4 regions of the Pantoea sp. y20 genome follow, and region 2 is predicted to be linked to each of the others. Evidence: predicted binding sites of a transcription regulator. Region 2 holds the regulator's gene; each other region holds the start of a gene.
The links. Region 2 encodes CRP, which controls carbon source genes, mostly activating them, when cyclic AMP is high. Its sites were predicted from a motif close to ATGTGANNNNNNTCACAT; they were not measured.
Positions count from the first base shown of each region.

Region 1: ACYAC5_RS09340 (6-phosphofructokinase) is a predicted target of CRP. The motif match lies at 2,159-2,176, and genes of this name have one in related genera.
Region 3: deoC (deoxyribose-phosphate aldolase) is a predicted target of CRP. The motif match lies at 2,648-2,665, and genes of this name have one in related genera.
Region 4: cdd (cytidine deaminase) is a predicted target of CRP. The motif match lies at 2,418-2,435, and genes of this name have one in related genera.

Region 1 is NZ_CM142816.1:1,978,774-1,982,905, reverse strand. It holds gene ACYAC5_RS09350 (PTS sugar transporter subunit IIC) at 1-726, opposite strand, end outside; gene ACYAC5_RS09345 (PTS sugar transporter subunit IIB) at 719-1,033, opposite strand; gene ACYAC5_RS09340 (6-phosphofructokinase) at 1,044-2,024, opposite strand; gene dld (D-lactate dehydrogenase) at 2,459-4,132, shown strand, end outside.
Region 2 is NZ_CM142816.1:3,802,090-3,806,221, forward strand. It holds gene ACYAC5_RS17700 (hydrolase) at 1-370, shown strand, start outside; gene ACYAC5_RS17705 (YheU family protein) at 373-591, shown strand; gene ACYAC5_RS17710 (phosphoribulokinase) at 653-1,522, shown strand; gene ACYAC5_RS17715 (OsmC family protein) at 1,584-1,988, opposite strand; gene crp (cAMP-activated global transcriptional regulator CRP) at 2,294-2,926, shown strand; gene ACYAC5_RS17725 (YccS/YhfK family putative transporter) at 2,985-4,132, shown strand, end outside.
Region 3 is NZ_CM142816.1:3,502,747-3,506,878, forward strand. It holds gene deoB (phosphopentomutase) at 1-256, opposite strand, end outside; gene deoA (thymidine phosphorylase) at 351-1,673, opposite strand; gene deoC (deoxyribose-phosphate aldolase) at 1,738-2,517, opposite strand; gene ACYAC5_RS16225 (TatD family hydrolase) at 2,809-3,588, opposite strand; gene ACYAC5_RS16230 (patatin-like phospholipase family protein) at 3,585-4,132, opposite strand, start outside.
Region 4 is NZ_CM142816.1:2,775,395-2,779,526, forward strand. It holds gene metG (methionine--tRNA ligase) at 1-650, shown strand, start outside; gene ACYAC5_RS12960 (endonuclease domain-containing protein) at 787-1,143, opposite strand; gene ACYAC5_RS12965 (CidA/LrgA family protein) at 1,296-1,679, shown strand; gene ACYAC5_RS12970 (CidB/LrgB family autolysis modulator) at 1,672-2,364, shown strand; gene cdd (cytidine deaminase) at 2,489-3,385, shown strand; gene ACYAC5_RS12980 (NAD-dependent malic enzyme) at 3,546-4,132, shown strand, end outside.

The DNA.
Region 1 (4,132 bases), 1.8 Mb from region 2:
GGCGGCGACCGCAGGGATCAGGTACATCGGCACCATCACCACCGCCATCGACAGATAGGTGTCCTGCAGGAATTTAAAGTTGTCGGGCAGTTTGAGATCTTCGGTGGAGCGCGACCCTTTGCCTACCACCTTTGCCACCGCCGCCGTCAGCAGATAGCCAATGGTGCAGAAGTGCCCGAGCGCCACGTCGTCAGAATCGGTGATGCGGCGCACCACCGGTTGGGCCAGCGCAGGCATCACCACCGCCATAATGCCGCCAAAAATGCCGCCGGTAAGGATCAAAGGTAAACCTGTCAGCCCCGCTTTATAGCCAATCACCGCACCGATGGTCGCCATCCACAGCAGCGCCTGACCGGTAAGGAAGATGTATTTGAACGGTGTCAGACGCGCAATGATGATGTTGACGATAAAGATCACCAACAGCGTCAGCGCCACTTCTGAACCCAGCTCGCGGTTTGCTAACCCGGCAATGGCGGCAACATCGGTGATATAACCCTGCATGCCAAAGCCGTGGGTGAAAATGGTGTTCAGGAAGGTCAGCGTACCGACAATAATGTTGATACCGGCCATCATAATTAAGAAACCGAGCAGGGTTTTAAAGGTGCCTTCCACCACCTTGCCCGCCGATTTTTTTTGCAGTAGCAGACCAATCAGGGCAATAAAGGCGATCAGTATCGATGCCTGCCCCAATAAGTCTTTTACCAGGAAGTCGATGACACTATTCATGATTAGCAACCTTTAAGTTACGTTCTTTCATAAACGCCACGATTTTCTCTTCAATTTCCGCTTTGTCGGTCAGCTTATTGAGAATAATCACCCGCTTGATCTGTTCCGGGCTGGCATCGGCATTTAACACATCAGCAAAGGCTTTCTGGGTTAAAATCATGTCGGATTTAAAGGCGTTGGCTTCAGAAATGGTGGTGTGATCAATATCAGCATCAATTTCGAGTTTCTTTAATACTGACTTGGCGCTCATTTCAATCGCAAAGCTTGAACCCAAACCACATCCACAGACACATAATATTTTCAGCATGGCTATTTCCTCACAGAATTTGCAGTTGTTTAGCGAGTTTATAATGATGCCCTTCCGTATCGACCAGGCGTTTTTTCATGCTTATTAAATCAATCGGAATCGGTCGATTACTGCCATTAATAATCACCGCTTTATTGCGCATTCCCGACTGAATACAACGCGCGACTTCACTGGCCATAATGGTGCCCTGATAAATCTCTTCACAGGTAGGATCGCCATTACGCAGGCCATAACCGATAATCGTTTTACGAATACGCACACCAATTAACGGTTCAATTTGTTTAATTAAGGTATCGATAGCGCCCTGAAAGCCCGGCGAATATTCACGGGTATAGCCTTCCGAGCACAAAATTATCACGCTGTTCTGCGCCGCCAGCCGCTGCGTGATGCGTTCCGCCAGCTCCTGCGGTGCAATCTGGCATTCCGGTATCAGCGCGAAATCGGCATTGGATTTGATCGCTGACTGCAAGGTTAATTCACCGCAATAACCGCCCAGCAGCTCCACCATAAATACACGACCGGTTAAGGCGCGGCCGGTATTACGTAACTTCGTCACCTCTTTTAACACCTGCTCACAAGCGGTGGAGAAACCGATGCTGTAATCACTGCCAAAGACATCGTTATCGATGGTCATGCCGACGCCAAAACAGTTGACACCAAATTCGCTCAGCGTATGCAGGAATTGTAATGAACCATCTCCGCCCGCCATAATTAATACATCGATGCGCAGCGATTTAAGGTGTTTGGCGATCATCTCATATTCCGGGCGAATTAATTTCCTGCTGGTTCGTCCCGATTGCATCACCGGAATAGCGGCGATGGCGTAATCCACTAAATCACGTCGGGATATTTCCTGATGATTGTTTTCCAGCAAACCTGGAATACCACCATTAAATAACACCATTTCCGCTTGAGTTAAGCGCGATATTTGATACACAAAGTTATTAATCCCGGTGACATCGCCACCGCTGATCACCATGCCAATTCTCATTGTCATCATCCTTTATGCTGTGCGTCTGGAATTCATTCTTCCGATTAACCGCATTGTTATTTGCAACGAATGTCACACTTTTGCGATGAATTTCCCGAGTGAGATAATTGACAGCATCCAACAAAGGCTTATTTTTGTGATATAAATCACATGTCATTTTTCGCCTTAAAACCTTAATAACAAATAAAATCATAGGTTTATATTTATTTTGCGCAGTAAAATCAGCAAGCCAAATAAACGCGCCCTTGGCGATTTTTATTTCGATCTATTTTGTGATTTCCCGCGCATTTTTATCGGTTCCTGCCGATTATTCCGTAAAGTAAAAAGGGATAATGATTCCGTGCGTTATTTACGCGTCAGGGCCAGTGAATGATTGACTCAGTGCAGCTGCGCTTGTCCAATACCGTGGCAGATAAAGAATAAAGAAGAGAAAAATGAGCATGCAGAAGGATATTTTGCTTAAGTTGGCCGCGGTGGTGGGTGACAAACAGTTATTAACCCATGCGGATGATAAAGCCTGGTACATAAAGGGGTTCCGCGTCGGGCGCGGTGACGCGCTGGCGGTGGCGTTACCGCAAACCTTGTTGCAGCTGTGGCAAACACTGCAGGTGTGCGTGGCGCACGATGTGATTGTGTTGATGCAGGCATCAAATACCGGCGTCACCGGCGGCTCAACGCCCGACGGCAATGATTACGACCGCAATATCGTGATCATCAGCACCCGCCAGCTCAGAGGCGTGCAGGTGATCGATCAGGCGCGCCAGGTGATCGCCTTCCCCGGCACCACCTTGACTGAACTGGAACACACCTTACAGCCGCTCGGTCGAGAGCCGCACTCGGTGATTGGATCATCCTGCATCGGCGCCTCGGTGGTCGGCGGGATCTGTAATAATTCCGGTGGCTCGCTGATTCGGCGCGGCCCCGCGTTTACCGAAAAATCCTTGTTCGCCCGTATTCATGAGGATGGTCGCCTGGAGATGGTTAATCATCTCGGCATCGAGTTGGGCGACACGCCAGAAGTGATGCTGGCAAACCTGGCGCAGCAGCAGTATCAAACCGGCGAGCAAGCCGATTGGCAGGGTAAAATCTGGGCCGATGACTACGCCGACCGCTTACGAGATGTGACCGCGGATTCCCCAGCACGCTTCAATGGCGATCTGCGCTACTTGCACGACAGCTCGGGCAGCGCCGGTAAAGTGGTGGTGTTCGCTGTACGCTTGCCCACCTTCGAAGCCAGCGCCGGCAGCGACACCTTCTACATCGGCACTAACGATGAGAACGTGCTGGTGGCGCTGCGCCGTTTCCTGCTAACCGAAATGAGCGAACTGCCGCTGCAGGCGGAATATATTCATCGCAACGCCTTCGATTTAACCGTGCGCTACGCCAAGCATATGTATCTGGCGATTCGCAAACTGGGCCCGCAGGCCATTCCGCAGATGATGGCCAATAAAGCCAAATGGGATGTGCGCGTCAGCCACCTGAAATTCCTGCCGCGCAATTTTGTTGATCGGGTGCTGCAATTCTTCAACCAGCTGACGCCGAGCTTTATCGCGCCGCGCATCATGGATTACCGCAGCGAGTATCAACATCATCTGATGATCAAAGTGGAGTCGCCGCAAACCGCCGAGTTGCAGAGTTTACTGCAGCAATTCTTTGCTGAGCAGCCAGGCGGCTTTTTCCGCTGCAATGCGCGTGAAGCGGCAGATGCGTTTTTGGTGCGTTTCGGCGTGGGCGGCTGCACCATTTCCTACTGCGACGCGCTGGGTTACAACCCCAACGAGCGGCTGGTAGCCTTCGACGTGGCGCTGCGCCGTAATGACGATGCATGGCGTTTGACGCTGCCGGATCATCTGGCGGCGCAGGTGCAGGTTGATTCGTGCTGCGGGCACTTCTTCTGCTTCGTCAATCATCAGGATTACGTACTGAAACCCGGCTACGACGCGAAAGTGTTTAAGGAAGAGGTGAAACGGTATCTGGAACAGCGCGGCGCGAAATATCCCGCCGAGCACAATGTCGGGCACCTTTATCAGGCGTCGTGTGAGCATGTCGCGCACTGGAAACAGCTTGATCCCACCAACAGCTGTAATCCGGGGATTGGTAAAACCAGT
Region 2 (4,132 bases):
GCGCGCCTGGCCTGGCACGCTGCCGGTCGATCTCAGCCAGTTACGTGCTTTCCGCCGCTTACGCGAGTTCGATGATGCGATAACCGCACGTGCGCACGGTTTTATTGACGCCAACGACTATTATCAACGAGCCAGCGCGATGCCGTTGCTGACCGGCGTGCGTAAACCGCTGTTGATCATTCACGCGCAAGACGATCCCTTTATGACCGATGCCGTTATTCCGCAACCTGACCAGCTGTCAGCCTCCATTCAGTATCAGCTGACGCAGCAAGGCGGCCACGTCGGTTTCGTCGGCGGCACCGTTCTTAAACCGAAAATGTGGCTGGAACAGCGCGTGCCCGACTGGCTCTCAACCTATCTGGATGTGTAATTGTGATTATTCCCTGGCAAGAACTCGAAGCGGACACGCTGGAAAACCTGATTGAAACCTTCGTGTTACGCGAAGGCACTGATTACGGCGAGCAGGAACGCAGTTTGCTGCAAAAAGTCGCCGACGTACGCCGCCAACTGGAGCGCGGCGACGTGGTGCTGGTGTGGTCGGAACTGCATGAATCGATCAATATTATGCCGAAGGGTGAATTCCGCGGCTGATGCACCCCGCGGCAATTCGTGGTAACAATGCTCATCGCCGGACTTCACAGGGAGCTCTGTTATGTCAGCCAGGCATCCAATTATTGCCGTCACCGGTTCCAGCGGCGCCGGAACCACCACCACCAGCCTCGCCTTCCGTAAAATTTTCCAGCAGCTGAATTTGCATGCGGCGGAACTCGAAGGCGACAGTTTCCATCGCTACACACGTCCGGAAATGGACATGGCGATCCGCAAGGCGCGCGATCTCGGGCGCCACATCAGCTACTTCGGCCCGGAAGCCAACGACTTCGGCCTGCTGGAGCAGACGTTTAAACATTACGGCCAAACCGGCCTTGGCGAATCGCGCAAATATCTGCATACCTACGATGAAGCCGTGCCGTGGAATCAGGTGCCGGGCACCTTTACGCCGTGGCAGCCGCTGCCGGAAAACACCGATGTGCTGTTCTATGAAGGCTTACACGGCGGCGTGGTCACGCAGCAGCAAAATGTGGCGGAGCATGTCGATCTGCTGGTTGGCGTGGTGCCGATTGTTAACCTTGAGTGGATTCAGAAGCTGGTGCGTGACACCAGCGAGCGCGGCCATTCACGCGAAGCGGTGATGGATTCGGTGGTGCGGTCAATGGAGGATTACATTAACTTCATCACGCCACAGTTCTCGCGCACCCACATTAACTTCCAGCGCGTGCCGACCGTTGATACCTCAAACCCGTTTGCCGCACGCGAAATTCCGTCGCTCGACGAAAGCTTCGTGGTGATTCATTTCCGTGGTCTGGAAGGCATCGCGTTCCCCTATCTGCTGGCGATGATTCAGGGATCGTTTATTTCGCACATCAATACGCTGGTGGTGCCGGGTGGCAAAATGGGATTGGCGATGGAGCTGATTATGCTGCCGCTGGTACAGCGACTGATTGAAGGGAAGCGGATTGAATAAGCGGAGTCATTCCGTAGCGGCGCAATTTATTGCGCAATAAATTGCGCCGCTACAATCCGAGTTATAACTCGATCACTTCATAGCTGTGGGTAATTTCCACGCCTTTACCCAGCATGATCGCTACCGAGCAATATTTTTCCGCTGACAGATCAACCGCACGCGAAACGGCCTTGTCGCTCAATGCTTTACCGCTAACGATAAAATGCAGGTTGATGTGGGTAAAAATGCGTGGCGCTTCTTCACGGCGTTCCGATGTGAGCTTCACTTCGCAATCGGCCACATCGCTGCGCCCTTTTTGCAGGATCGACACCACATCAATAGCGCTACAGCCGCCCGCGGCCATCAGCACCATCTCCATTGGACTTGGCGCTTTATCACCGGAATTACCATCCATCAATACCTGATGGCCGGATGAGGATTCTCCGAGAAAGGTAAGACCTTCCACCCATTTCACTCGTGCCTGCATGATTCTTTCTCCTGAAGCGGCGGTTTTGCCGCCAGAGTACGCTTTCACCTGACAAACAGCAATCCAGAGTAATCCCCCTTCTGCTGAAGCGAGACAACACAAGACAGCTCGCAAAAGCTGTGCTACAAACAGTGCTGAAAATATTTTCGTCATCACAGACGAAGGCCGGAAGAATCAAAAGCGTAGCTTAAGAGTCCACCCGGAATAATTTTTCCTTTACTGGAAACGCTCGACGATTAAACCGCCTGACAGGGAAAAAATGCCCCCTGTGTTTTGGGCACGATTACAACAGAGGATAATAGCGAATGGTTCTCGGCAAACCGCAAACAGACCCTACACTCGAATGGTTCCTGTCCCATTGCCATATTCACAAATATCCATCCAAAAGCACGCTCATCCATCAGGGTGAGAAAGCGGAAACGCTGTACTACATCGTAAAAGGTTCCGTAGCGGTACTGATTAAAGATGAAGAAGGCAAAGAGATGATTCTCTCCTACCTCAATCAGGGGGATTTCATCGGCGAACTCGGTCTTTTCGAAGAAGGCCAGGAACGCAGTGCTTGGGTGCGTGCGAAGTCTGCCTGCGAAGTGGCTGAAATTTCATACAAAAAATTCCGTCAGCTGATTCAGGTAAACCCGGATATTTTAATGCGACTTTCGTCGCAAATGGCGCGTCGTCTGCAAGTGACATCTGAGAAAGTGGGCAACCTTGCCTTCCTCGATGTCACCGGACGTATTGCGCAAACGCTGCTAAATCTGGCCAAACAGCCAGATGCGATGACTCACCCAGACGGGATGCAAATCAAAATCACCCGTCAGGAGATTGGTCAGATCGTGGGCTGCTCACGCGAAACCGTGGGTCGTATCCTGAAAATGCTGGAAGATCAGAACCTGATCTCCGCACACGGTAAAACCATCGTCGTTTACGGCACCCGCTAATTTCTTCTCACCCACGGCGTGATGGCAACATCGCGCCGTTTCTATTTGCGATGAGCTGATGTGGCGCCGAATCATCTATCATCCCGAAGTTAACTATGCGCTGCGGCAAACGCTGGTGCTGTGCCTGCCTGTGGCTCTCGGTTGGCTGTTTGGCGATCTGCAAAAAGGTCTGCTGTTCTCGTTAGTGCCGGCCTGCTGCAACATGGCGGGACTGGATACGCCGCACAAACGCTTCTTCAAACGCCTGATTGTGGGTGGTTCGCTGTTTGCCACCGGCAGTTTCCTGATGCAAATCCTCACCGCTTACCAGATTCCGCTGCCACTGATTTTGCTGGCGCTGCCGCTGCTGATTGGCGTAACCGGCGAAATCGGCCCGCTGCACGCGCGCCTGCTGCCCGCCACACTCATCGCCGCCATCTTTACGCTCAGCTTAGTGGGACGCATGCCGATGTGGGTGCCGCCGCTGCTCTACATTGGCGGCACGCTGTGGTACGGCTTGTTCAACTGGTTCTGGTTCTGGCTGTGGAAAGAGCAGCCGATGCGCGAATCGCTCAGCCTGCTGTTCCGCGAGCTGGCGGATTACTGCGATGCCAAATACACCTTACTGACGCAGCTGACCGATCCGGAGAAAGCGCTGCCGCCGCTGCTGGCGCGCCAGCAAAAGGCGGTCGATCTCATCACCACCTGCTATCAGCAAATGCATATGCTGTCGGCGAGCCGCGATAACAGCCACAAACGCCTGACGCGCGCTTTTCAGGTTGCGCTGGATTTACAGGAACACATCTCCGTGAGTTTGCATCAGCCCGAAGAGGTGCAGAAGCTGGTTGAGGAGAGCCACGCCGAAGCGGTGATTCGCTGGAACGCCAAAATTATTTCGGCGCGGCTGCGCGTGCTGGCGGATGCGATTCTCTACCATCAGCTGCCGGATCGTTTTCACATGGAGAAACAGCTCGGCGCTCTGGAGAAAATTGCACGCCAGCATCCGGATAATCCGGTCGGCAACTTCTGCCTGTATCACTTCAGTCGCATCGCCCGCGTATTGCGTACGCAGAAGCCGCTCTACACGCGTGACCTGATGGCCGATCGCCAGCGCCGTTTGCCGCTGTTGCCGGCGCTGCGCAGTTATCTGTCATTCAAATCCACCGCGTTACGCACCGCAGCCCGCTTCGCTGTGATGCTGATGTTTGGCAGCTCGCTGGCGCTGTT
Region 3 (4,132 bases), 300 kb from region 2:
ACGCCCCGATGATTTCCGCGTTGGGATCGAGGCCTGGCGGGAAACGACCGGTAGAGAGCTCAGCCGCTTTGCCGAGGCCCAGTTTGGTCAGGTTAGGTAAGTGCAGCGGGCCTTCGCGACCTTCATTGGCGCGGCCTTCGAAACAGGCTTCGGCGATATGGCCGAGCGTGTCCGATCCTTCATCACCGAATTTATCGGCGTCTTTGCTGGAGCCGATCCCGAAGGAGTCGAGAACCATAATAAAAGCACGTTTCATGCAAGTCTCCTGCGCAATGCGCGATGACAAGTCAAAAAAAAGCGATCAGATCAGTATACCCGAACGGCCGCTGCCTGGCACGAAGAAGCGCCAGTTATTCGCTAATGCGACGATAAACTACCGGCGTGATCGCTGGCGCAGTGTCGCTCAGCGTGATGGCTGCTTTAACGGCGGCGGCGGCCTGCTGCCACTGCGCTTCCGACGCGGCGTGGATAATTGCCAGCGGACGCTGTGGGTCAACTTGCGTGCCGAGCGTGGTCACGTCGCTCAAGCCCACGCTGTAATCAATGCTGTCGCTGGCGCGCTGGCGGCCCCCGCCGAGCGCAACCACCGCCATGCCGAGCGCACGCGTATCCATCGCGCTGACGATACCCGCGCCATCGGCGTATACCGCTTTGCTCAGGGTTGGCGCTGGCAGATAGCTGTCCATGCGCTCGATGAAATCCACCGGACCTTTTTGCGCCGCCACCATGCGGGCAAACACTTCAGCGGCTTTGCCGTTATCCAGCACCTGCTGCAGCTTTTGGCGCGCATCGGCGTCATTCTCAGCCAGTTTGCCGGAGACCAGCATTTCCGCGCACAGCGCCATCGTCACTTCCAGCAGGCGCGGATTGCGCGCCTCGCCGGTCAGGAACTGCACCGCTTCACGCACTTCCAGCGCATTACCGGCGGTGGAAGCCAGCACCTGATTCATGTCGGTGAGCAGCGCGGTGGTTTTACAACCTGCGCCATTGGCGACGCCAACAATCGCCTGCGCCAGATTTTCTGAGGCTTCGAAGGTCGGCATAAAGGCGCCGGAGCCCACTTTCACGTCCATCACCAGCGCATCCAATCCTTCCGCCAGTTTTTTGGCGAGGATCGATGCGGTGATCAGCGGAATGGAGTCCACGGTGGCGGTGATATCGCGCGTGGCGTAGAAACGTTTGTCGGCCGGCGCCAGCGAGTTGGTCTGGCCAATGATCGCGATGCCGACGTCTTTAATGATCTGGCGGAAACGATCGTCGCTCGGGAAGATATCAAAGCCCGGAATCGCTTCAAGTTTATCCAGCGTACCGCCAGTGTGGCCAAGGCCGCGCCCGGAGATCATCGGCACATAACCGCCGCACGCCGCTACCATTGGGCCGAGCATCAGCGAAGTGACATCGCCAACGCCGCCGGTGGAGTGTTTATCAACAATCGGGCCGTTGAGATTCAGCGATTTCCAGTTCAGCACCGTGCCGGAGTCGCGCATCGCCATAGTCAGCGCCACGCGCTCGTCGAGCGTCATATCATGGAAATAGATGGTCATCGCCAATGCGGCAATTTGACCTTCCGAAACGCTGTTGTCGCGCACGCCGTTGATGAAGAAGCGAATCTCAGCTTCACTCAGCGCCTGGCCGTCGCGTTTTTTACGAATAATTTCTTGTGGCAGGAACACAATGGCCTCCCGGAATAAAAAAGAGGTCACCATAAATGGCGACCCTACAAAGAATGATGTGAACTTAATAACCGGCTTTGCTGGTCGCGGTTTCGTGGCCCAGCGTATTCAGCAGGCTTGCCAGCAGGCTGGAGGCACCGAAGCGGAAATGACGCGCATCCGCCCAGCCTTCACCCAGAATGTCGTCCGCCAGTTGCAGATAGAGCGCCGCGTCTTCCGCAGTGCGCACGCCGCCCGCCGGTTTGAAACCAACCTGCTGCTTCACGCCTTTGTCGCGGATCACTTGCATCATGATCGCCGCCACTTCTGGCGTCGCGTTGACCGGCACTTTACCGGTGGAGGTTTTGATGAAATCGGCACCCGCATCGATAGCGATTTCCGAAGCGGCACGAATCAGCGCTTCGTCTTTCAGCTCGCCGCTTTCGATGATCACTTTCAGCAGCACGTTCGCCGCCGCGCAGGCTTCTTTACAGGCTTTCACCAGCTCGAAACCGATATCACGGTTACCGGCTATCAGCGCACGATACGGGAACACCACATCCACTTCGTCAGCGCCGTAGGCGATGGCCGCGCGAGTTTCGGCCAGCGCGATCTCAACGTCATCGTTGCCGTGCGGGAAGTTGGTGACGGTGGCGATGCGGATTTCCGGCGTGCCCTGCTCGCGCAGCGCTTTACGCGCTGCCGGGATGAAACGCGGATAGATGCAGATGGCAGCGGTGTTACCGGCTGGGGATTTCGCCTGACGGCACAGCGCGATCACCTTCTCGTCGGTGTCGTCTTCGTTCAGGGTGGTTAAATCCATCAGTTGCAATGCGCGCTGTGCTGCTGCTTTCAGGTCGGTCATGATGCTCTCCAAAATTCAGATCGGCGGGCACAACCCACCGGGGAATGTGATAATTCTAACAACTACCGTGACAATGAATTGCGCTTCACGTCACACGAAAAAGAAAACCTGTCATTTAAATACAATCATTTAGTGATGATTATCACAAATAATTGCTAACCAAGCGGGAATGCGCCGTGATGGCCATTGTTATTATTATCACAAAAATGGACGCAAAAGTGTACTCTCAGCTTTATCAATGTAGCTAATCAGGCGTAAGGCAGCGTAAATGCAGAATCTGTCGGGTGAGAATCAGGCAGGCAAGGCGAACAGCTGCTGGCTGTTATGCCACAGCGCATCGGCGATCGCTTCAGGGGATTCGCTGCGTAACTGACACAGCACGTCAAACACGTTGCGCGCCCGCTCCGGACGATTGGGCTGGCCCTGAAAACCGTGCAGCGGCATATCGGGCGCGTCGGTTTCCAGTAATAACGCCTTGAGCGGCAGGTTGGCGATGGTGTTGCGGGTTTTACTGGCGCGTTCATAGGTGATGGTGCCGCCAACGCCAATGGCATAGCCAAGCTGAATAAAGCGCTCCGCCTGCTGCTGGCTGCCCGCAAAACCGTGAACCACGCCGCGACGCGGCAGATCGTGACGACGTAAATGCAGCGCTAATTGATCGTGGGTGCGGCGCGAGTGCAGAATCACTGGCAGATCATACTGCTTCGCCAGCTTGAGCTGCTTATCGAGCAGCCGCGTCTGTTTGGCAAATTGCGCATCGTCCATATAGAGATCGAGGCCGATCTCGCCGATCGCCACACGCTTGCTATCCGGCTTTTTCAGCCAGCGCGCTAATTCATCAAGGTGCGCATCTTCCTGATGCTCAGCAATATTGATTGGATGCAGGCCCAGCGCGGCATACAGCGCCGGATGCTGCTGAGCCAGTTGCGTCACAAGCGCGAAACGGCTGGCATCCACGCTCGGTACAATGATGCGTTCCACCCCGGCCTGCGCAGCGCGTGCAATGCTGGCGTGCGCATCATCAACGAACGGCGGAAAATCGAAGTGGCAATGCGTGTCGATAAACTTCATGCCAGCGAACCTTTATCAAAATCGGCATCGTTTTCCGCCAGCGCGGGCGTAATCAGTGGGCGATTGTCGGGCGCATTCGCCACCGCTGCCGGCGGCGTAACCGTGGTTGAACGCACCAGCGGCTCAGCATCACTCAACCATTGACCAAGCGTGGCGAGGAAATAGCGCCCGCTGCGTCGGCCTAAATGGTAATCCTGATTCAGCGATGACAAGCGGCTGCCAAGCGCCATGCTCGCCAGCGGTTTCGGCGGACAGATTTCGATGATGCGCAGATTATCCGGCGGCTGCTCGATGAACTGCTGAATCTCGCGATAGCTCTCTTCATGCTGATGCAGGATGTTGATCATCGGCTGCAATGCGCTGTCGGACAAAAAGCGCTCCATGCGTTTAAACCACTTCGGCGTGTAGGACACCTGCGACGGCACGGTGCGGATCACCACAATGGTATCCGCGCCACGGCGCGCAGCTTCTCGTACCGGAATGGCATCACTGATGCCGCCGTCAAGATAGCTCACGCCATCCATCTGCACGCCGCTGCGGTAAA
Region 4 (4,132 bases), 1.0 Mb from region 2:
TGGTGGCGAAGCAAGAAGGCCGCGATGCCGACCTGCAGGCGATTTGCTCCATGGGCATTAACCTGTTCCGCGTCTTGATGACCTGGCTGAAGCCAGTGCTGCCATCTTTGAGCGAGCGTGCCGAAGCCTTCCTGCAGAGCGAGCTGAGCTGGGATGCAATTACCCAACCGCTGCTGGATCATGAAGTGGCGCCGTTCAAAGCGCTGTATGGCCGTATCGAAATGACCAAAGTTGATGCACTGATTGAGGCCTCGAAAGAAGATGCGGCGGCGGCGAATAAGCCTGCAGCAACTGGTCCGCTGGCTGATGCGCCAATTGGCGACACCATCACCATTGATGATTTTGCCAAGGTCGACATGCGCGTGGCGCTGATCGAGAAAGCGGAGCTGGTTGAGGGTTCTGACAAGCTGCTGCGTCTGGAGCTGGATTTGGGTGGTGAGAAGCGTCAGATTTTCTCTGGCATTCGCGCTGCGTATCCGGATCCGTCGGTGCTGGTCGGCAAGATGACCATCATCGTCGCCAACCTCGCGCCGCGTAAAATGCGCTTCGGTATTTCCGAAGGTATGGTGCTGTCAGCGGGTCCGGGCGGCAAAGACCTGTTTGTGCTGTCGGTTGATAGCGGCGCAGTACCGGGCATGCCGGTTAAGTAACGGATTTCGTTGCCCTCACCCTAACCCTCTCCCGCGCGCGGGAGAGGGAACCGTTCAAAGCAGCCATTTAATTTTTCACTCCATTTTTGTTAGCCTGCTCCACCTAACCATTCCCTCGCCCGCTGGCGGGAGAGGGCTAGGGTGAGGGCTCAGGCAACATCAACTGCCGATATATCTCCTCCATCACCGCATCAAACTCTTCGAAAACCTGATGATTCCAGAATCTAATCACTCTCCAGCCACCTCGCTCTAAAAAAGCCGTTCGTTGTTGATCATAAATCTTCGCTTCATCTTCGTTATGCTGCCCGCCGTCTAGCTCAACTATCACCCTCCTTTCAATACAGGCGAAATCCACGATATAACCGCCAGTCGGATGCTGACGCCGAAACCTCACTCCGCATAAATTCCGATTACGTAAAAAACGCCACAAAAGATGCTCCGCTTCAGGCATTGCCTGGCGCAGTTGTCGCCGCCGCGTAATCGCTTTCATCATCGCCTCCCTTTCGCGATATCGGCTTACCCTACGCCATGTTTGCAGGAGGAAAATAACGCGATGAAAAAGCTGGAATCTGCATTCCAATGTGATCGCTAGCACGCTAATCGCTTAATGCGTATGATAAAGCGCTACGAAAACAGGAGCCTGACATGCCTGCCGTTCTCACTGCTTGTTGGCGCTATGTGCGCGCCTTCGTCATCATCTATGCGGCGCTTTACGCTGGAATGGGGATTTCTGCCCTGCTCCCAATAACCATTCCCGGCAGTATCATCGGCATGCTGCTGCTATTCCTGCTGCTGGGTCTGCAAATCATGCCGGTTGAGTGGGTGAAACCCGGATGCCATTTATTGATTCGCTATATGGCACTGCTGTTTGTGCCGATTAGCGTTGGTGTAATGGGCTATACCGATATCCTCACCGCGCAGTTTGGGCCGATTGTGGTGTCATGCATTGTCAGTACTTTTATGGTGCTGCTGATTGTCGGGCTCAGCGCAGAGCGCCTGCAGCGCCCGCAGGAGAAGCCGAATGAGTGATGCATGGTGGTCGCTGCCGCTGACGGTGATCGCCTATTTCCTGGCGCGTAAACTGGCGGCGAAAATCAATATCTCCATCGTTAATCCATTGTTAGTGGCGATGGCGATTGTCATTCCGATTCTGCTGCTGACTCACCTGCCATACACGCGCTATTTTGCCGGCAGCAGCCTGCTCAATCAGTTGCTGCAACCGGCAGTCGTAGCGCTGGCGTTGCCGCTGTATGAGCAGATGCATCAGATTCGTGCGCGCTGGAAAACCATCATCAGCGTCTGCTTCATCGGCAGCATCACGGCAATGGTGTCGGGCACCGCGATTGCGCTGTGGATGGGCGCAACGCCGGAAATTGCCGCCACCATCATGCCGAAATCTGTCACCACGCCAATTGCGATGGCGGTCTCCGCATCGCTGCACGGTATTCCTGCCATCAGCGCCATCTGCGTGCTTATCGCCGGCGTGCTGGGTGCGGTGTTTGGCCATATGCTGCTCAATCTGTTTAAGGTGAAAAACAAATCCTCGCGCGGGTTAGCAATTGGTAACGCATCGCACGCGTTAGGTACCGCGCGCGCAGCCGAGATCGATTATCAGGAAGGCGCGTTCAGCTCCCTTGCGCTGGTGATTTGCGGCATCATCACCTCGTTACTGGCGCCGCTGCTTTTTCCGCTATTAATGCATTGGTGGGGCTAAAACTTGCGAGAGATCTCGCAAAGTTGAAACAACCCAATCAGCTTGCATTGTCAGAGCGACTTGGATCACATATAAAACGTCAGGCGGCGCATCGCCGCTAACGCGTAACTGAGGTCATCCCATCATGCATTCACGATTCCTAACTGCTTTTTCTGCCCTGCCCGCTGCGCTGCAAGCTGCGATTCAGCCGCTGCTGGATGCGCCGGATTTCCATGGCGTATTGCGTCCGCAGGATGTCGCGCAACTGAAACAGCTTACCGGTCTGGATGATGATGCGCTGGCGCTGGAACTGCTACCGCTGGCGGCGAGCTGCGCCGTGGCAACGGTGTCTCACTTTAATGTCGGCGCGATTTCTCGCGGCGTCAGCGGCCACTGGTACTTCGGTGCTAACATGGAGTTTCTGCATACCCCGCTGCAGCAGACGGTGCACGCCGAGCAGAGCGCCATTACGCACGCCTGGCTGCGCGGTGAAGAGAAGCTGGCGGCGATTACCGTCAACTACACGCCGTGCGGACATTGCCGTCAGTTTATGAACGAGCTGAACAGCGGCACAGCGATTCGCATCAGCCTGCCGGGACGTGCGGTTAGCACGCTGGGCGACTACCTGCCGGATGCGTTTGGCCCTGCCGATCTGAACATCACCGAACGTCTGCTGACGCCGGTCGATCATGGTTTTGCGGTTGCAGGCGATGCATTGCAACAGGCTGCCATAACCGCCGCCAATCACAGTCACGCGCCATACAGCAAAAGCTACAGCGGCGTGGCGCTGCGCAGCCAGAGCGGCAAGGTCTTTACCGGTCGCTATGCGGAAAACGCCGCCTTCAACCCCAGCTTGCCGCCGCTGCAGGCTGCACTGATTTTGATGAACATGAGCAACGAAGCGCTGGAGACAATTCAGCAAGCGGTTTTGGCGGAATGTCAGGACAGCACGCTGAGTCAGCTTGACGCGACCCGCGCGACGCTTAAGGCGTTAGGATGTGAGGATTTCTCACTTACTTTAGTTTCGAAAACATCAGTTTAGTGATCCTTTTACCGCTTTTGTGACCTCCTGTTAACAAAAGCTGTACATCTGCAGGAATTTTCATAGGATCGGGCGCCAGAACCTCTTCACTTCAAGATGGACTGGCGTTACCTTTTCCCGGCGATACGTCAGAAAACACTGCAACCGGAGCAAGCACTGCATGGAACTCGACTACGAAAGTAAACGCCCGCTGTATATTCCTTATGCGGGTCCGATCCTGCTGGAATTTCCGCTATTGAATAAAGGCAGCGCCTTCACCCTCGAAGAACGTAACGAATTTAACCTCAACGGTCTGCTACCCGAAGCGGTAGAAACCATCGAAGAGCAGGCAGAACGTGCCTGGCGCCAGTTCCTGGATTTTAAAAACAACAACGACAAGCACGTCTATCTGCGCAACATCCAGGACACTAACGAAACCCTGTTCTACCGCCTGCTCGACAATCATCTGGAAGAGATGATGCCGATTATCTACACCCCAACGGTCGGCGCCGCCTGTGAACACTTCTCTGAAATCTACCGTCGCGCGCGTGGCGTGTTCATCTCTTATAACAATCGCGACCGCATTGAAGACATGCTGCAGAACGCCACCAAGCAGAATGTCAAAGTGATCGTGGTGACCGATGGCGAACGTATTCTCGGCCTCGGCGATTTGGGTATCGGCGGCATGGGCATCCCAATCGGTAAGCTGTCGCTGTATACCGCGTGTGGCGGCATCAGCCCGGCTTATACCTTGCCAGTGGTGCTGGA